4 regions of the Paenibacillus sp. FSL P4-0081 genome follow, and region 3 is predicted to be linked to each of the others. Evidence: riboswitches for the same ligand, from Rfam matches in the RefSeq annotation. Region 3 holds a riboswitch; each other region holds the start of a gene.

Region 1 (5,012 bases), 2.5 Mb from region 3:
GTCATCCCCTCGTCACGGATCGTGGTTATTCCTTCTGAGAGACAGGCGGCTAAATATTCCTTATGGTACCCGTGAAGAGGCTCGTTCTGTATGAATTTGTAGCTGGTGTGTGCATGGGTATGAATAAATCCCGGCAGGACCACAAGCCCCTCAAGATCTATCTCCGTTACTGAGTCATGCTCCAGCCCGCTGCTCCCTTGCCCGGCAATCATGCCGAACCGGCCATTAACAATTTCAATGCTTGCATTGTACAGCGGCTGGCGCCCCGTTCCGTCGATTAACGTCGCGTTAGTCAATCGTATAATCTCATTTTCATTTCCCATGGCAGATAGTGAACCCTCCAGTGAAGATGGTTGTCTTCCAAGAGAAAGTATAGGATATAAAAATGTCCGGATATATATAATATTCTTGTAGAAACCGTTCATTACTTACCGTAACAACCCTTCCAGCTCAAAAATGCCGTGCTCCTGAAAGTCAGCGATAATCTGCGGCGGCAGCAGGGCGTTCATTTCGCTCACGGTGCACCAGCGGTAATCGGTATGCTCTTCCGAGAGCTGGATTTCGCCACGGGCTGCGCGGCATAAATAGGTGATAATCACTACCTGTCTAGCAGGGTCAGTGAGCAGGGTCACCGCATAAAGGATACGTTCTGTCGTAACCGCCAGTCCGGTTTCCTCAAGAATTTCTCTTTCCAGTGCAGCCTCCAGGCTTTCACCGAATTCGATTTTGCCTCCGGCACATTCCCAGCTTCCGGCACCTGCAGAATCGGCGGCAGCCCGCTTGACGATGAGGATTCTGCCCTGATACAGGATGACACCTTTGACGGCAACGATGATGCTTTTTGATTTTTTGGACATGAGGATAACTCTCCTTCTGCAGGCTCTAAAATGGAGCGGGAACGCGTTGGACTCAAGATTTTCTGTTTGGCCGGCTTCCCTATGTGGTAAGTAAAATAACGTAAAGCGATTTTTGCTAGGCAAGTATGATGCATAAACACCAGACTTTTAGCCAACCTAACATGATTAGTAAAAACAGTATAACGGTACAGCGAAAGGAGAATGGATTATGCCAGACACCAGCAAACAACCCGTCAAAACCCTGCCTCCGCAGGTACAGGACCAGCAGCCCGGAATTGAAAGCGAGATGAACCCGCTTCCGGAGTTTGAAACCTCAGCTTACAAGGCAGCAGGCAAGCTGCTGGGCAAGGCCGCACTCATTACCGGAGGGGACAGCGGAATCGGTCGTGCGGTTGCCGTTCATTTTGCCAAAGAAGGCGCAGATGTAGTGATATCCTATCTGAATGAGCATGAAGATGCGGAAGAAACCAAGCGCCAGGTGGAGCAGGAGGGGCGGAAGTGTATTCTGATCTCCGGTGATATCGGGGTTGAGGCCTTCTGTCAGGATCTGATTAATAAAACCATTGAGGGACTCGGCAAGCTGGACATCCTGATTAACAATGCGGCAGAGCAGCATCCGCAGGAGACCATTGAGGACATTACCGCCGAGCAGCTGGAGCGGACGTTCCGGACGAATATATTCTCCATGTTCTATCTGACCAAGGCAGCGATGCCCCATCTCAAAAAAGGCTCCACGATCATCAACACTACGTCTATCACGGCGTACCGCGGCAGCCCGCAGCTGCTGGACTATTCGTCCACCAAAGGAGCAATTCTCAGCTTCACCCGCTCCCTGTCGATGAATCTCGCAGACAAAGGCATCCGCGTGAACGCGGTAGCACCGGGACCGATCTGGACGCCGCTGATTCCGTCTACGTTTGACGCGAAGAAGGTCAGTGAATTCGGCGGCACCCAGCCGATGAAGCGTCCGGGACAGCCTGAAGAGCTGGCACCGGCTTATGTATATCTGGCCTCCGACGATTCCTCTTATGTGAGCGGTCAGGTCATGCATGTTAACGGCGGCGAGATCGTTAACGGCTGACCATTGGCACTGCTTTGTAAGCCGGATAAGTTTATACTGGTTTAAAGAATCAAACGTTCAACAGATGAAAAGTCAGCCGGAAGGCTGGCTTTTTTGCCGCTTAAACCCGCTGGACTTAATAATTGAATCTATTAAAGAATAGCTCTTACAGGAATAATATGCTAATATACAAACTGCAAGAACAATAGAATATGAACGATCACTAGGGGTGCCGCAAGGCTGAGACGGACATATCTGTTCGGACCCTTTGAACCTGATCTGGTTTATACCAGCGTAGGGAAGTGGAGAATGAATAATGCAGCGGGGGTAACGGATTACCCGGTATTCCTGCTTATATTCCGGACTGCTTCCTGATACAGGGGGCGGTCTTTTTGTATTTTCAGGAATGCCGTATAGAAGGGAAGGTGAAGGTGCTGAAAGAAATCCATTTGATCTCGGACGGGAGGCTGAATCCGGAGCAGTTTGCCGGACTGGCTGCTGCTGTACATACCATGGTGGATTATATCCATCTCCGGGAAAAAGCCCTGTCCGCACTTGAGCTTCTGGCTGCCGCAGAGCGGTTGCTGCAAGCGGGGGTTCCGCCCTCAAAGCTGGTTATTAATGACCGGATTGATGTGGCTCTGGCAGCAGGGGCAGCCGGCGTCCAATTGGCCTGGCACAGCCTGCCGCCTGCCAAGGCGAGCGGTATTGCCCCGGGCCTGCGGCTGGGCAGGTCGGTGCATTCCCCGGAGGAAGCGGCACGCGCCGGACAGCAGGGAGCGGACTTTTGTCTGTATGGACATGTATTTCCCACGGCCTGCAAGCCCGGACAGCGGGAACGGGGCCTGGAGCAGCTGGAAGTGGCTGTCCGCTCCAGCAGTATACCGCTGATTGCTATCGGAGGCATCACACCGGGCAATACCGGAATCGTTCTGTCGAAGGGGGCTGCCGGAATAGCCGTAATGTCCGGGATATGCGGAGCGACGGATCCTGCTGGCGCCGCTGAGGCTTACAGATCATCCGTTCAGGCTGCAGCATATGCTGAAGTCCTGAATGACCCCCATACCGGGCAAAGGAGGTGAACTGGAATGAATTTGACCGTTAACGGACGCAGAGGATGGTATGAAGAGAGCTGCCGGACGCTGGCTGATCTTCTGGCCCGGCCTGAGTGGACCGGGAAGCTGGTTATTGTGGAGCTGAATGGTGAGCTTGCCGGCAGAGAGGTTTATGAAGATACATTGCTGAATGAAGGTGACCGAGTTGAGCTGGTTCATTTTGTCGGCGGAGGCTAGGTAACTGGTAACTGTGCGTGCGGCAGATGCAAGAATGCCAATACGCCAATACGCCAATACGCAATTAAGATAAAGGCAACGACTTATCACAGGAGGCGATATGATGCAGGATCCTTTGATTATTGGAGGAGTTACTTTAACGAGCAGACTGTTCATCGGGACCGGAAAATACAGCCGCAATACTCTTATTCCCGAAGTGATCGCCCGCTCGGGTTCACAGGTCATTACGGTTGCCCTGCGCCGGGTAGATCCGGAGAGCAAGGACAATATTATCAGCCATATTCCTTCCCACATGACGCTGTTGCCCAATACCTCCGGTGCGCGCACCGCAGAGGAAGCGGTACGCATTGCCCGGCTGGCAAGGTCAGCGGGGCTGGGAGACTGGGTGAAGATTGAGGTTATCAATGATCAGAAATATCTGCTGCCTGATAATACCGAGACGATCCGAGCCACGGAAATCCTAGCTGCGGAGGGTTTCGTAGTTCTGCCCTACATGAGTCCTGATCTGTCAGCCGCACTCCGGCTGAAGGCGGCCGGAGCTGCAGCCGTCATGCCGCTGGGAGCGCCAATCGGCTCTAACCGCGGGCTGCAGACCAAGGAGCTGATCCGGATTCTGATATCAGAAACGGGTCTGCCCATCATCGTGGATGCCGGTATTGGCAGACCCTCCGAGGCTGCTGAGGCGATGGAAATGGGCGCAGCCGCTGTGCTGCTGAATACGGCAATTGCCACCGCCCGGGACCCGCAGCTGATGGCGGAGGCATTCCGCGAAGCGGTGTCGGCGGGGCGGAAGGCCTATCTGGCCGGGCTGGGGCCGGTGGAAGAGACAGCCGCAGCTTCTTCGCCGCTGACCGGATTTCTGGCATGACTGATGCTGTTTATGAAGAGGGGGGAAGGACATGAGCTTTTATGATAGGCTGACACGGCTGGACAAGCTTCCCTACGAGGGGGCATGGAAGCAGTATACTGCGCTTGATGTGAAGCGGGCGCTTCGTCTGGAGCGGCTGGACGAGGACGGGCTGATGGCTTTGCTGTCACCGGCAGCGGAGCCTTACCTCGAAGAGATGGCGCAGAAGGCGCATAGATTGACACGTACGCAATTCGGTCATGTGATGCAGCTGTTTACACCGATGTATCTGGCTGATTTCTGCGTCAACCATTGTACCTACTGCAGCTTTAGCTCTATCTATGATTTTCCGCGCAAAAAACTGACACTGGAGGAGGTCCGGCGGGAAGCGGAAACAATCGCAGCCACAGGGCTGCGCCACATTCTGATTCTGACCGGAGAATCCCGGAATGAAAGTCCGGTCAGTTATCTGAAAGACTGCGTGGAGGTGCTCCGCGGCTATTTCTCTTCAGTCAGCATTGAAGTGAATCCGCTCACTACCGAAGAATACGCTGACCTCAGACAGGCAGGAGTAGACGGTCTGACGCTGTATCAGGAGGTCTATCATCAGGAGACTTACCGCCAGCTGCATGTGAAGGGTCCCAAGCGGGTGTACCGCAACCGACTGGATGCGCCTGAGCGTGGCTGCCTGGCCGGATTCCGTTCGGTAAATATCGGAGCCCTGCTGGGAATGTACGAATGGCGTCAGGAGGCCCTCGCGACTGCACTGCACGCCAGGTACTTACAGGACAAGTATCCGGAGTGCGAAATCGGTTTGTCCATTCCCCGTTTTCGGCCGTACCTGGGGGAATTTAATCCTGCGAGTGATGTAACCGACCGTGCGCTGGTGCAGATTATCCTGGCCTACCGCCTGTTTCTGCCGCGTTCCGGTATTTCACTGTCCACGCGGGAGCCGG
Region 2 (5,012 bases), 370 kb from region 3:
AGAACTAAAGATAAGCAAGCTCTCGCGGATGCCATCGACTTCTACGGACCCGATGTGCACAGACTGGTCCGGCGTATTCTGGCCGGCTGCGGGAGTGCAGAGGATGCCGAGGAATGTGTCAGCGATGTGTTTCTGGCGGCCTGGAACAATATCGGACGTTACGACCCGTCACGCGCTTCCTTCCGCACCTGGATATTCCTGCTCGCAAAATACAAGGCGCTGGATCTGAGGCGTAAATTGCAGCCGGGACTTGGCAGGACGCTGAACGAAGCAGCACTTAACATGCAGAGCGGGACCAACACCGAACAGGAATTTCTACAACGTGAGGCAACGGGGGAATTGCTCCGCTATATCGGGCAGCTCCGTGAACCGGACCGCAGCCTGTTTCTGCGCAGGTATTACCTATACGAGAGTCTGGATGAACTGGCTGCGGCCTTTGGCTTCAGTAAAAAAGCTGTCGAGAGCCGTCTGTACCGCTGCCGGACAATGCTGAAGCAGGCTATACATCTGACTGGCGAAGATGGAAAGGGGGAACTCGGGTCATGGTAAAGGATATGAACAGCGGCGAGAAAAGCATATTTGATCAGCTCGATCTTCTGGAATTCAGCGAGGCTGAACTTGCACTGGACGGATTACTGTCGGAGCCTGAGTCAAGCCCCGTACCCGGGTCTAAAGAAGAGATTGCTTCGCTTGAGCGGATCAAGAGCCGTACCCTCGACCTTATTCAGACTGAACCGGCGCCTGAACTGCCTGCTGCTGTCCGCAAGCCGCGGCGGCGGGCAGCTATTGGAGCGGCGGCGGCCGCGATCCTTATGGCCGCAGGCCTGCTGGCGTTCTCCCCTGACGTCCAGGCAGGTCTAAAGCAAGCCCTTAGCTTCCTGCCCGGCTTCGGTACGGTTCTGGAGAGCAGCCCGGGCAGTCAGCTTTATGTTCTGGAGAAGCCCTACACTGCTTCCATAGGCAAGGGAAAGCTGACAGTCAATGCCGTACTTCTGCAGGAGAACAGCGGGACCATTACGCTGCGTGGACAGCAGACTCCCGTCATTACTGAATTTCAGGCAGACATTGGAGGGGACCGTTATACCTTTACTTCCAATATGCGGTCTTCTGCATCCGGAGACTGGTATGCAAGCTACAGTGCTGCACTTCCCGGAAATTTGGAGCTTGAAACCGCTGAACCGGTTACTCTGTATATCAATGCAGCAGCAGTCGGGCCACTGGTGCTTCAAGCACCGGTGACCGCCGATGATCTGCAGCATTTAGGCGCAAGCGATGTGCACCAGGATGTGCGGATTACGGCTTTTCCGGTTCGTCTGGATGACGGACTTGTCCGCGTTGAATTAGTTCCGGCCCTTTCAGATTCGTTCTCTGCCGTCCATTCTTATTCATTGGAGCCGCTGGTATCCTGGAATGGCCTGTATGTCGAGAATGCAGAGGGAGTCAAAGCAAAGGTTGAACCTCCTTCAACCATGGTCTACCCGTCGGAGTTCTCGTTCCGGGAATTGGCATCAGCTGAAGAACAGTCTTACAGGGTCGTCATCCCTTACATCGAAATAGCGGAACGAAAGGCACTCTCCCGGGAGGTCGTTCTGCCGCTGCCCGCCAGCGGGGAGAGTGCGCCCCTTCATATTACCGCTGAAATTGCCGGTTTCCCGGTAGAATTCACCCGCATTGAACGCAGCAGCGAAACGGCTGTCAGTGTAGATGTGGATGTGAAATTTGACCCGGGAGCGGCAAAGTCACTGACGCATTTCTTCATCCGCTATCCGGGTTCTGGGGACAAATATTCATACGGCTGGCAGGATACCGAGACATTCCCAAGAATCTTGAAGACTCTTCTTCTGGATGCAGAGCCCGGCGCGGATACGCTGCGTTTTAGAATGTCGGAGCCTCTATTCCTGCTCAAAGGCCCCTGGATTCTGCCGCTAAAGCTTGAAGATTAGGACGGGGAGACTGGACAACCGCAAGAGCGGCGTCTATAATACACCGTAAGAACATAGCAATACCCGTGAACTTCATAGAACCAGGGGTGCTGGAATTGGCCGGCTGAGATTGTATCCCACAAGATACTGACCCTTATACCTGATCTGGATAATGCCAGCGTAGGAATCTTCATTCAACCCCGAGCCCCTTCATGGGCCTGAAGTTGAACTCACCTTGCGCAAGTAACTGGCGTCCCGGTCTCCGGGGCGCTTTTTGGTATGGGTTACTCTGAATTTTGGAAGACTAGGGATTGCTGGAAGGAGAGAGAAGAGAAATGGGAGTCAAAAAAGTATTACCGCTGCTGCTCAGCTCTATGCTTGTGCTCGTGATGGCCGGATGCGGCAACGGGAACGTCAACCCGGGCAGCAATGCCGGAGGCAGCACACCTGCCGCCGGGAACAGCACCGCTGCACCTGAAGCAACCGCAGCCGCCAGTACCACCGACGCGCCTAAAGAATTGACCCCGGTTAAGATTGCGCTGGACTGGACGCCGAACACGAATCACACCGGCCTGTATACCGCCAAGGAGCTGGGATATTACGCGGAGGAAGGTCTTGACGTGGAGATCGTGCAGCCGGGTGCTGCCGGATCTGACACCATGGTTACTTCCGGTGAAGCCCAGTTTGGCATCAGTGCACAGGAGGCGCTCACCCTGGCCCGCCTGCAGGATGTGCCGCTCGTCTCCATCGCCGCTATCATTCAGCATAATACCTCCGGCTTTGCCGCTCCGAAGGACCGCAACATTAAGACGCCGAAAGACTTCGAAGGCAAAACCTACGGAGGCTGGGGCTCTCCAGCGGAAGAAGCAGCTATGAAAGCCATCATGGACCCCGATGGCGGAGACGTCTCCAAAGTGAAATTGGTGAATATCGGCGAAGCTGACTTCTTCACTGCGGTGAAACGCGATATCGACTTTGCCTGGATCTTCTACGCCTGGACCGGGATCGAAGCCGAGCTGCGCGGCGAGCCGCTGGATATGCTGTACCTGAAGGATTATGCGCCGCAGCTGGATTACTACACACCGGTGCTGACCACCAGTGAGAAGGAAATCGCCGAGCATCCGGAAGTGGTGAAGGCTTTCCTCAAAGCTACGTCGAAAGGTTACCAATACGCGATCGACCATCCGGAAGAAGCGGCCACGGTCCTGTCTGATGCCGTGCCTGATCTTGATCCCGAGCTGGTGCTGGCCAGCCAGAAATGGCTCAGCCCGAAATACAAGGACGATGCCGCCCGCTGGGGTGAGCAGAAGCTAGAAATCTGGCAGAATTATGCCGAGTGGATGTACGGCCTGAAGCTGCTGGACAAACCGCTCGATGCCGCAAGTACATTTACGAATGAATTTTTGCCGGAAGGCCCATAAACACCGGTTGGAATAGTAATGACACTAACTCACATGAGAGGAATGAATAATAAATGGCTAATACACTGCTTAGCATTCAGGTAATTCCCAAGGCTCCAAACAATGAGGATTCGATCCCTTACGTGGACACTGCGATTGAGGTAATTCAGAAGTCGGGGGTTAAACACCAGGTGAATCCGCTTGATACCACCATGGAAGGCGAGCTCACGGAGCTGCTGGAAGTTGTACGTCAGATGCATGAGGCACTGATTGCCTCCGGCAGCCCGAGCGTGATCTCCCAGATCAAGATCGCCCATAATCCCAGCGGCATCAGCATGGACAAGCTGACGGAGAAATACCGGCCGTGAGAAGCACCTGGAGACAAATCTGGCCGCCCCTTGTGGCGGTCATCTTTTTTCTGGGCGCATGGCAAATTGCGGTATCGGTGTTCCATATCCCGGCCTGGCAGCTGCCCAGCCCGTCCGATATCGCGCGTGAATCACGCGGCAATGCCTCCGGGATCTGGGCGCATACGGCCGCAACGCTGCGGCTGACCCTGATCGGCTTCCCGGTCGGCACCGGCATCGGCCTCATTGTGGCTCTGCTGCTCCATCTGCTGCCCTGGCTTAAGCGAGCGCTCTACCCGCTGCTGATCCTCAGCCAGAATGTGCCCTCCATTGCCCTTGGACCGCTGCTGATTATCTGGTTCGGCTTCGGCCTGCTGCCCAAAATCGTCCTGATCACCCTCGTCTGCTTCTTCCCGGTTGCCGTAGCGGCCATGGGCGGGCTGGCGCAAAGCGACAGGGTAATGTTGAACTATATGAAAATGGCCGGTGCAAGCAACTGGCAGATCTTCACCAAGCTGGAGCTACCCGGCTCCCTGCCCTCCCTGTTCTCAGGGCTCAAAATCTCCGCGACCTATGCCGTCATGGGCGCAGTGGTTGCCGAGTGGATTGGCGCGGACAAAGGGATCGGCTATTATATGCTGCTGCAGAAGGCCTCTTACCGCACGGACCGGATGTTCGTGGCCATTGTCATTATTGTGCTGCTGAGTCTGGTGCTGTTTGCACTGATTGCCTTGCTGGAGAAATGGCTCGTGCGCTGGAAACCGCGCAAGGAAGCTTAACACGCACAGGGTAACAATACACGCTATACTGAGCACGTTTGAGATAAAGCCTTAAGTACAAAAATTCTATATAGAAGGAGCTGACCGAAGTGTCTCCACTCACGAATACTGTACAGCTCAAGAAGGACGTCCCCGGCAGCAGCCTTGACGAGCCCAGAAGCGCACCGCCTGCACTTGAAGTCAGCAGCGTCTCCAAATCGTTCACGCACCGCCGCCGGGAGACGCCTGTGCTGGATCAGGTGTCGCTGACGGTAGAGCCGCAGGAATTCGTCTCGATTGTCGGTCCTTCCGGCTGCGGCAAAAGCACCCTGTTCCACATTATCGGCGGCCTGACGCTGCCGGACGCCGGAACCGTCAGCATGGACGGCATCCCGGTTACCGGGCAGCGCGGCAAGATCAGCTATATGCCGCAGCAGCCCGCGCTGTTCCCGTGGCGCAGCACACTGGACAATGTCCTGCTCGGCGCCGAGCTGCAGGGCGCGCCGCAAGCGGAGGCGCGCGAAGCCGCGCGCCACTGGCTGGCCAAGGTCGGCCTGGGCGGATTCGAGCGCGCTTATCCGCATA
Region 3 (5,012 bases):
TTCCAAAAGAGCGCGAGCCGCCCTCCCGGCTTCAGCAGCCGCCCACATTTCTTGTAACCTTCCGGCTGCGGCACCCAATGAAAGGCTTGAGCGGAGAAGATCAGGTCGAAATCCGTCTCCGGCCCAGACCAGTGCTCAAACCTGGAGGTTACAAATCGCACGTTTTTATCCCTATGCTTCTGTCTTCCCAATTCCGCCAGTTGTGGGCCCGGTTCAATACATAGCAGCTCATACCCGCGGTCCAGGAATAATTCGGAGGCTTTACCGCTCCCGGCACCGATCTCAAGAATTCTGGACTCCTTAGTCAGAGAGGCTTCTTGTACAATCTGCTCAATCAGGGCGAATGGATAACTGGGTCTATACCTATCATAGTATTCAGCCGCTTCATTGAAACGTTCGCTTTCCTTGAGCCAGTCTTTGTTCCTCATTCGATTCACTCCCTATACTTGGATAATGCTATTTACGCCAACGGTTGTGCATGGTTTCACATAATAGGGAGAAGAATCTTGTGCTATTCGCGCATAAGAAAAGCTGCCCTCACGCCTTTTACAGCATGGGACAGCAGGGAAATAGCTATAGGAGACTTGCCTTTTTACAGCGACCTGCTCAATCTGTAGGAATTACGGATATCATGCGAAATCCGCATGCTGCAGAATTTAGGACCGCACATAGAGCAGAAATGAGCTTGCTTCGCCCCCTCCGCAGGAAGCGTCTCATCATGATACTCCAGCGCCCTTTCCGGGTCCAGAGAGAGATGGAACTGGTCTCGCCAGCGAAACTCGAACCGTGCCTTGGACAGCGCATTATCCCTGTCCTGTGCACCCGGATGCCCCTTGGCGAGGTCTGCGGCATGTGCAGCGATCTTGTAGGTAATGACTCCCTCGCGCACGTCATTCTTGTTAGGCAGACCTAAATGCTCCTTGGGTGTAACGTAACACAGCATAGCCGTCCCGAGCCAGCCGATCATCGCCGCCCCGATGGCTGAAGTGATATGATCATAACCGGGTGCAATATCGGTAGTGAGCGGACCCAGGGTGTAAAAAGGGGCTTCCCGGCAAATCTCGAGCTGCTTGTCCATATTCTCCTTAATCTTGTGCATCGGCACATGCCCCGGGCCCTCAACCATTACCTGAACATCGTGCTTCCAGGCCAGCGCTGTCAGCTCTCCCAGTGTCTCCAGCTCAGCGAATTGAGCTTCGTCATTGGCATCTGCAATAGAACCCGGACGAAGTCCGTCCCCCAGAGAGAAGGCCACATCATACGTCTTCATAATCTCACATATAGCTTCGAAGTGTGTGTACAGAAAGTTCTCCTGCTGATGGGCAAGGCACCAAGCGGCCATAATCGAGCCGCCCCGTGATACGATTCCCGTCATTCTTCCGGCAGTCAGCGGAATATAGCGCTGTAGCACCCCGGCATGAATGGTAAAGTAATCGACCCCCTGCTCCGCCTGCTCAATCAGCGTGTCGCGATAGAGCTCCCAGGTTAAATCCTCGGCTATGCCGTTCACCTTTTCGAGCGCCTGGTATAAGGGCACCGTGCCGACAGGCACAGGAGAATTGCGTATAATCCATTCACGGGTGGTATGAATCTTGGAGCCGGTGGAGAGGTCCATGATGGTGTCGGCCCCCCAGCGGGTTGCCCACCGCATCTTCTCCACTTCCTCTTCAATAGAAGAAGACACCGCAGAATTTCCGATGTTCGCATTGATCTTAACCAGGAAGTTACGGCCAATAATCATCGGCTCGCTCTCGGGATGATTGATGTTTGCCGGAATAATGGCCCGTCCGGCGGCCACCTCATCCCTTACGAATTCCGGCCGGGTATTCTCGCGGATCGCGATATACTCCATTTCCGAAGTAATGATCCCTTGCCGCGCATAATGCAGCTGGGTAACATTGTTGCCCGCATGTGCCCGCAGGGGACTCCGCTGCAGCCCTGGATAAGCCTCTGCGGGCGGCCCGCCCCTGCGGATTCCATTATCCTGCGGCTGCACAGCTCTTCCGGTGTATTCCTCCGAATCGCCACGCTCCGCAATCCAGCATAAACGGTGCGGCGGCAGCCCCCTCCGAATGTCAGCCTCTTGCGCAGCATCGGTGTAAATTCCGCTTGTGTCATAGACACGCAGCGGTTCGTTCTCCTCTTCCCCGGCAACGCCCTCGGTTCTGCTGAGGCTGATCTCCCGCATCGGAACCTGAATATCCGGGCGCGAGCCCTCTACATACACTTTGCGGCTTGCAGGAAATCGGGAAAGGTCCACCTCTTCGTTCTTCATCATTTCTGGCATTCTAATCTCCTCCTCTTCGCTCTATGAGCCAATCAGATAAGATTTCACGCAGCAGACTGAGCCGAAGAATCATGTATAGCACAAGGCATCTGAATTCTTGCAAGTCAAAAAGCCGCTCCACCTGGAGCGGCTTTATCAAAGGAACAGCCCAATAAGACTGTATTCAAAAAAAGGTCCGACTCCACTTTCCTACGCTGGTATGATCCAGATCAGGTTCAAGGGTCCGGAAATTCACTTTTCCCGTCTCAGCCTATTCAGGCTCCCCTAGTGGGTATCTTATCTAATTAAATACATTCTACTGGTATAGGATTTTTTTGTAAACCCGTAAATAACAAGAACCTTCTCCGGTTATTTATCGAGCGATTCGCTCCAGTCATGCACCATCGTGCCTTCCAGGAACTTCTCGGCATCCATGGCGGCCATACAGCCGGTTCCGGCTGCCGATATGGCTTGACGGTAACGCGTATCCTGCACGTCGCCGCAAGCGAATACGCCGGGAATATTCGTCTCTGTGGTGCCCGGGTTAACCACTATATAGCCATTGGCATCGGTGTTAATCTGCCCGCCTAAGAAAGCGGTATTCGGTGTATGTCCGATAGCGACAAATACACCATCCGCTTCCACCAGCTCGGTAAGTCCCGTCTCATTGTTAAGGACGGTGATGCCCTTAACTCCGGTATCGCCGACGGTTACCTCAAGCGGCGTGCGGTTCAGTGCCCATGACACCTTGCTGTTGTCGCGTGCGCGGTCCTGCATGATCTTCGAAGCACGCAGCTCCGGACGGCGGTGCACCAGCGTTACGCTGGAAGCAAAGCGGGTCAGGAAGCTGGCTTCCTCCATCGCGGAATCGCCGCCGCCGACCACGACAATTTTTTTGTTACGGAAAAAGAATCCGTCACAGGTCGCACAGGTGCTGACCCCGCGTCCTACATTCTCCTGCTCGCCCGGGATACCCAGGTATCTGGCGGAGGCGCCGGTCGAAATAATGACCGACTCCGCTTCCAGTACACCCATTCCGTCTACAGTCACCTTGAACGGACGCTGTGAGAAGTCAACCGACTCCACCCAGCCATTCTTGAATTCAGCGCCGAAGCGTTCGGCCTGCTTACGCATGTTGTCCATCAGATCAGGACCCAGAATTCCTTCAGGGAAGCCTGGAAAGTTCTCCACTTCTGTCGTCGTTGTCAGCTGTCCTCCCGGCTGCAAGCCTTCAATTACGAGCGGGCTCAGGTTCGCGCGCGCCAGATAAATCGCGGCAGTCAGCCCGGCCGGGCCTGTTCCGATTACAATCGTTTTGTACATTACATTGGCCTCCTTACAAGTAGGTTTGTATTTACAAGTGGAAACGGCTTTATCGTCCTTTTATTAAGACGGTACCGTTTCAGCGAGAAATATAAGGATAAGTTATCGTGAGAAACGTATAGATTCTTATATTTGAAAAAAGGGTTCAAATATTGTTGGTGGACGGCGACAAGCCGTCCGTTCCCGGCAGCATGCCCTGGGTATCGCATTCACTGTCGATCCGCCGTGCATAGCGGCTTACCATGGAGACCGAGACGCCGTAACGCTGTGCCGCCTCGCGGAAGGTGACCGGACGCCCGTGCAGCCTGGCAGTCAGATACTCCAGTGCCGCACACCAGCCGCCGTCATTGCGGAATAACGGTACATCCGGATACAGGCTGCCGATGAACTGCTTCCAGATAAACTCTGCATCCTTCTTCTGCACAGCATCATATCTCCGGTCCATCATGGCCACCGTATGATCGATAATCCGCTGCCAGTCTTCCTTCCATTCAGCCGGGCCCTTGGGGCTGGAAGCCGCTTGCAACGGCTCTTCCTCAGGAGCTGCAGCTTCTTCCAGATTCTCTCCAATCAGCCGCTGCAGGCTGAACAGCGCCGCCTCCTGCAGCCGGTCCTCCTGGAGCGGCTGATGCTCCAGAACTCCGCGCAGTACCTCGGACATCTCCTCATCCTCAATCCAGCGCAGGGCTTCGGTCACCTGGAGCTTCGTGGAGGAATCGCCGTAGCGCAGCGCCCAGAAGAACGAGGCGCGCAGCAGCGGATTGTTCCGTACTTCTTCGGTGAACTTGCCTGTATTCCCCTTCCACTGCTTAAGCTGCTCCTGGAAAGGCAATTGGTAATTATAGCTGACAGCAGGCATAGGTCTGTCTTCTCCCCGGGCTTGCTGGAGCTGGGACAGGAAGAATGCCGGCACGGCCGACTCAGGGTCCAGCTTCGCAGCCTGTCTCCAGCAGCGCAGGGCTTCAGTGTAGAGGCCGCTGTTGCTGGCCGCTGCTGCGCAGTAATGATACAGGCCGGCGTCTCCGGCGACCTCTTCATCCTTCAGCAGACGCCGGAAGTGGCTGTATGCTGCAGTATGTCTGCCCAGGATGCCCATCGTCGTGGCCATTTTGAATACATGCTCCTGATGAAAAGGCACAGTGGCTTCAAGCATGCCCAGCAGAGAATCCAACTGCTCCTTGTCACCTGCATACTGCAGGAAGATCGCCATATTGCAGAGCGCATGCAGATTACCGGGGTCCTGCTTCAGCACCTCGTTCAGGCATTCCTTCGCTTTGGCAAACCGGCCCATATAGAAATAAGCGAGGGCCAGGTTATTATGCGCAGCCAGAAAGTCCGGCGAGGTCGCAATGATCTCTTCCAGCAGCTCTACGGCCTGGGGAAACTTGCCCTCCTCCAGCAGACTGCGGGCCCGGTCATGCTC
Region 4 (5,012 bases), 3.5 Mb from region 3:
GGCAAAGCCTTGGGCCAATACAGTCTGCTTGGCCAGCTGCAGGGCTTCCTTCGAGACTCCGTCCACCGTCTGCCCGGCAGCGGCTGCCGCCTCCTGCATTTCAAGACCACGCGCGGAGGTTCTGGCCGTCAGAATCGTAACCAGTGTTGACACTGCAAGTGAGTTAATGACCTGCTGCATGGAGTTGGTGAGTGAGGTTACCCGGTTGACCAGATTGCCTGGCGCCTTGTTCAGCAGATGCGTATTCATCGGCATCATCATCATCCCCATCCCTGCACCGCACATGATTAGCGGAAGAATGAGATCACGGCTCTGGGTGGTCAGATCGACATGGGAATACTGAAACAAGGCGCCAGAGACCAGACTGAGTCCGCAAACCACCAGCCAGCGCACCCCGATCCGGTCGAACAGAATTCCGGCAATTGGCATCATCAGCCCGGAAGCAATGGCCTGCGGCAGCAGGGTCAATCCGGTATCAAATGCGCCGAAGCCGCGGGCCTGCTGCAGAAACTGCGGCAGTAGAAATAAAGCACCATATAAGCCGAACTGGGCGATCCACTGCACAATAATTCCGGTGGTGAAATCCACGGATTTCAGAATCCGCAGCTCCAGTAAAGGGGTCCTGGAACGCAGCTCGGCAATGACAAAGGCAATCAGTGCAACAGCTCCCAGAGATAACCCGATTAGCGTTTTGTCCGAGGTCCAGCTCTGCGCACCCTGACTTACACCGTAAGTGAGTGAAGCAAAAGCCAGTGGTCCGAGCACCATTCCGAATTTATCCATGCCGGGAACGGTGTTCTTCGCCGCATTCGGCAGCTTTCGCAGCCCGATCAGCACACAGATAATACCGATGGGGATATTAATCAGGAAGATCCAGCGCCAGGAGTGGTATTCCACCAGCCAGCCTGACAATACAGGACCAATCGCCGGAGCGAACAGCACGGGAATTCCCATAATCCCCATAACAACGCCGACTTTACTCTTCGGAGCCAGTCTGTACACATAAGCCATCCCGACCGGGAGCACACAGCCCCCTCCAAGACCCTGCAATACCCGGAAAACGACCAGCCATTCTGCACTGCTTGGCGTTGCACACAGAATGGAGCCGATCGTAAACACAATAACAGCTGTCAAAAAGACGTTCTTAGCCCCGAACCGGTCAGACAGCCAGCCTGACAGCGGAATGACCGAAGCCTGCGCCAGCATATACCCGGTTACGACCCACTGCAGCGTATGCAGGTCTGTATTGAAATCCACTACCAGTCTGGACAATGCCACATTCATTGCCGTACTATCCAGCACGACCATAAATACGCCGGCAATAATCGCCAGCAGCGGAACTAGAATGCCGGATAACCGGAAATCGGCATCCTGCTTCAAGGTCTGATCCATACTCCTTCTCCTCCTGAAGTGTCCGCTTCAACTACGTTGACCTGCGGGCAGGTTTGTCTATATAATTAGTGAACGGACAATTGTCCGCGTTCGCATTTCATAGTCTACGGACAATTGTCCGATGTGTCAAGCGGAATACGCCAATTCCCCACACTTGATTCGTTTACCGGCAGAATAGAGATTTCTTAGGACGCACTGTAGGCATAAATGTTGTATATTTTGCAGCTTTGATTCATGGATAGCCGGGTTTCCGGATGGATTGTTGTATGAAATGCAAGAATAGTTCTGCTAAACTGCTTGAACAAGCTGAAATAATGCATTTTATACAACAATTTGGGATTTAGGCCGATCGAATGAGGGAAATGTTGTATTATGGGCAGGATTTACTTTATATGAAAGGGGATATCATGAAAAAAACAGAAACGGAAGTTGAACCTGTAACATCAGCAGCTCCGGACAATACAGAGAACACAGAGAACAAAGATAACACAGTGAACAGAGACATCGCTGCAAAAGAACCCGCCGATCCTTATATGCAGCGGATACTCGAGGCGGCCCGCCAGCTGTTCACCGAGAGCGGCCTCGAAGCTGTCAGTATGTACGGCATCGCCAAACGGGCCGGTATAGGGCAGGGATCGCTCTACCGCCGCTTCACTGATAAGGGCGAAATCTGTTCGGCCCTGCTGCTGGACAGCACCGAGCAGTTTCTGTCGGGGATGGAACAGCAGCTTGCTGCCAGCGCTGGTGAAACGGCTGCCCTCGCGCATCTGCAGAGCAGCATTGAGCAGGTCGTTGGTTTCATTGAGCAATATGCGGAGCTCTTGAACATGATCAAATCCGAATTCACCGGCAAGAAGCAGCTTACCCAGTTCGAACATCCTTTTTTCCAGCGGCTCGGGGTGATTATGGGTGAACTTCTGCACCGCGCATCCGCGAATGGAGAGATTATCGGGATCGATCCCCGCTTCGCTGCCACAGCGCTGATCTCTGTACTTAGTCCCGATCTTTACCTGTATGAACAGAAACGGAACGGCTCCTCCAAAGAGGAAATCTCGCGGGGAATTGTTGCGTTGTTCATCACCGGCCTCTCCAAGCGCTGAGCACAGGCTCTTTACAAGCGGGGAAATTATGGTATATTAAGTAGCAATTACGAATTCAATAGCACCTGTTATTTCACTAGGGGAGTCGGCCGACTGAGACGGAGCTTAAGCTCCGGACCCTTGGAACCTGATCTGGATCATACCAGCGGAGGGAAGTGGAGCAGAATGTATCAGCGGTTCCGCGTCTTTGCAAACTGACTGTACCTTCAGGCCCATTCATTTCCTCCGGAAATGGATGGGTCTTTCTTGTTTTCGTAGCGTAATCACTTTTCCCTAAGGAGGCTTGCTTCCCCATCCTATGATCAACATCGCTAACCTGTCCTATTCTTTCGGCGCAGCTTCAAGGGCTCCGGTCTTCTCCGGAATCTCCATGAAGGTCCGCCGCGGCGAGTTCATCTCCGTCGTGGGTGCCAGCGGCTGCGGCAAAAGCACGCTGTTCAAGATTATCGCCGGCCTGCTGGAACCCGGCAGCGGCGAGGTTTCCCTGGACGGGCAACCGCCTAATAGCGCCTCGGAGCGGCTCGGCCAGGTCGGCTATATGCCGCAGCGGGATCTCCTGCTGCCCTGGAGAACCGTACTGGACAATTGCCTGCTGCCCTGGGAACTGAAGCGGAGCGGCTCCAAAGAGGAAGCCGTTATTCAGATCCGCAGCATGCTGCAGCAGTTCGGTCTTGGTGATTCGGGGGCTGCGTATCCGCATGAGCTGTCGGGCGGCATGCGCCAGCGGGTTGCGGTACTCCGCACCATTGCCGCCGGGAATGATCTGCTCCTGCTGGACGAGCCGTTCGGGGCACTGGACGCCATAACCAAGCGGGAGCTTCACCGCTGGCTGCTGGAATTATGGTCAGGACTGGACAAGACTGTGCTGTTCATTACCCATGACCTTGAAGAAGCGCTTCTGCTTAGTGACCGCATCTATCTGATGACCGGCAGTGCCGGGGGCGGTATGCAGGAGTTCATCACCGGTCTTCCCCGCCCCAGACATCATAGTCAGAATTACGAACCGCAGTTTGTTGCCCTGCGGCAGGATTTGGAGCTGAAGCTGTATGACAACCGTCTTCTATAGAAGATTGCTGCGGGAGTACAGCCCGGCTATTCTGCTTGTGCTGCTGATTCTTGCGGTCTGGGAAACGGTGTCCCGGCTGGGGCTGATTCCTCCGTTCATCCTGCCGGCTCCCACTGCCATCTGGATTGCTCTGATGGAAGACAGGCATTTACTCTTCGGCGTTCACCTGCCTGCAACGCTGCTTGAGGTACTAACAGGCTTCGCTCTGTCCGTCTTCTGCGGCAGTCTGCTGGGAACGGGCATGCATCTGTTCAGGCCGCTGGCCAAAGCGCTGTATCCGCTGCTGATTATCAGCCAGACGATTCCGCTGGTTGCCCTCTCTCCCCTGTTTATCATGTGGTTCGGCTATACCTTGTGGAGCAAGGTTGCCGTAGTGTTCCTGACCGCCTTCTTCCCGGTGGTTGTCGGCATCTACGATGGGCTGGGCAAGAATACGGAGCAGTACCGCGAGCTGTTGTTGACGCTTGGCGCGAACCGCTGGCAGATTCTCCGCAAGGCTGCTGTTCCGCTGGCCCTGCCGTCCTTTTTCTCCGGACTGAAGCTGTCGGTGGTGTACTGCGTCATTGGCGCTACCATCGGCGAATGGCTTGGAGGCAGCCGGGGGCTTGGTTATTTCAGCCGGAGAATGGCCGGCAATCTGCAAAGTGCCGAGATGTTTGCCGCTGTTGTGCTGTTGTCCGCCCTTGGGATCACTTTGTTTCTTTGTATTGCTACTCTCGAGAAGTTATTTCTGAAGAAAAGAGGACGTTATTCATGACTCCAATCCGCTATAACCGTTATCACTACACCCGTAGTACTCAACCTTATAAGTTGCTGCCTTATGTATTGCTCCTGTCTGTTCTTTTGGTGCTGCCGGGCTGCGCCGGCAATAACGGGTCGGCTGGCAATAACGTGCCGGCTGGCTCCGGCTCATCATCGGCATCATCCGCTCCGGCGGCAGCCGCAGACGGTACAGCCCATAAGCTGACGATCATGCTCGACTGGTATCCGAACGCCGTTCATTCCTTTTTGTATGCGGCACAGAGTGAGGGGTATTTTGCCGAAGAGGGGCTTGATGTTGAGATACAGATGCCTGCCGACAGCAACGACGCGCTGAAACTGGTAGCTGCCGGACAAGTCGATCTGGCCCTCAGCTACCAGCCGCAGGTGCTGATGGCCCGGGGAGAGCAGATTCCGGTCAAATCCGTTGCCGCTCTGGTACGGCATCCCCTGAACCATCTCATGGTTTCCGCAGACAGCGGAATAACCCGGCCCGGGGAGCTCTCAGGCAAGCAAGCCGGTTACTCCTCCATTCCGCTGTATGAAGCCATGCTGCACACTATGATCCAAACCGATGGCGGCGATCCCGCCTCCCTGAAGCTGATTGACGTCGGCTTTGAGCTTATCCCTGCCCTCTCCACCGGGCGTGTGGATGGAATTATGGGCGGATTCATCAACCATGAGCAGCTGATATT

The links. A riboswitch is a leader RNA that binds a small molecule or an ion and turns the genes downstream of it on or off. The one in region 3 is predicted to bind thiamine pyrophosphate.
Region 1: linked by a shared signal. The riboswitch ahead of P40081_RS10990 (thiamine phosphate synthase) and the one ahead of thiC (phosphomethylpyrimidine synthase ThiC) in region 3 are both predicted to bind thiamine pyrophosphate.
Region 2: linked by a shared signal. The riboswitch ahead of P40081_RS02360 (ABC transporter substrate-binding protein) and the one ahead of thiC (phosphomethylpyrimidine synthase ThiC) in region 3 are both predicted to bind thiamine pyrophosphate.
Region 4: linked by a shared signal. The riboswitch ahead of P40081_RS15745 (ABC transporter ATP-binding protein) and the one ahead of thiC (phosphomethylpyrimidine synthase ThiC) in region 3 are both predicted to bind thiamine pyrophosphate.

Annotation. Positions count from the first base shown of each region.
Region 1 covers NZ_CP009280.1:2,611,948-2,616,959, forward strand. The annotation lists gene P40081_RS10975 (amidohydrolase family protein) at 1-323, opposite strand, end outside; gene P40081_RS10980 (NUDIX hydrolase) at 429-857, opposite strand; gene P40081_RS10985 (SDR family oxidoreductase) at 1,066-1,938, shown strand; TPP riboswitch at 2,133-2,235, shown strand; gene P40081_RS10990 (thiamine phosphate synthase) at 2,310-2,999, shown strand; gene thiS (sulfur carrier protein ThiS) at 3,006-3,209, shown strand; gene P40081_RS11000 (thiazole synthase) at 3,313-4,077, shown strand; gene thiH (2-iminoacetate synthase ThiH) at 4,109-5,012, shown strand, end outside.
Region 2 covers NZ_CP009280.1:530,279-535,290, reverse strand. The annotation lists gene P40081_RS02370 (sigma-70 family RNA polymerase sigma factor) at 1-549, shown strand, start outside; gene P40081_RS02365 (hypothetical protein) at 543-1,943, shown strand; TPP riboswitch at 2,016-2,126, shown strand; gene P40081_RS02360 (ABC transporter substrate-binding protein) at 2,258-3,343, shown strand; gene P40081_RS02355 (thiamine-binding protein) at 3,397-3,690, shown strand; gene P40081_RS02350 (ABC transporter permease) at 3,687-4,448, shown strand; gene P40081_RS02345 (ABC transporter ATP-binding protein) at 4,538-5,012, shown strand, end outside.
Region 3 covers NZ_CP009280.1:159,683-164,694, reverse strand. The annotation lists gene P40081_RS36070 (class I SAM-dependent methyltransferase) at 1-428, opposite strand, end outside; gene thiC (phosphomethylpyrimidine synthase ThiC) at 593-2,287, opposite strand; TPP riboswitch at 2,457-2,563, opposite strand; gene trxB (thioredoxin-disulfide reductase) at 2,636-3,589, opposite strand; gene P40081_RS00795 (tetratricopeptide repeat protein) at 3,735-5,012, opposite strand, start outside.
Region 4 covers NZ_CP009280.1:3,703,243-3,708,254, reverse strand. The annotation lists gene P40081_RS15755 (DHA2 family efflux MFS transporter permease subunit) at 1-1,392, opposite strand, end outside; gene P40081_RS15750 (TetR/AcrR family transcriptional regulator) at 1,800-2,492, shown strand; TPP riboswitch at 2,561-2,663, shown strand; gene P40081_RS15745 (ABC transporter ATP-binding protein) at 2,776-3,558, shown strand; gene P40081_RS15740 (ABC transporter permease) at 3,539-4,315, shown strand; gene P40081_RS15735 (ABC transporter substrate-binding protein) at 4,312-5,012, shown strand, end outside.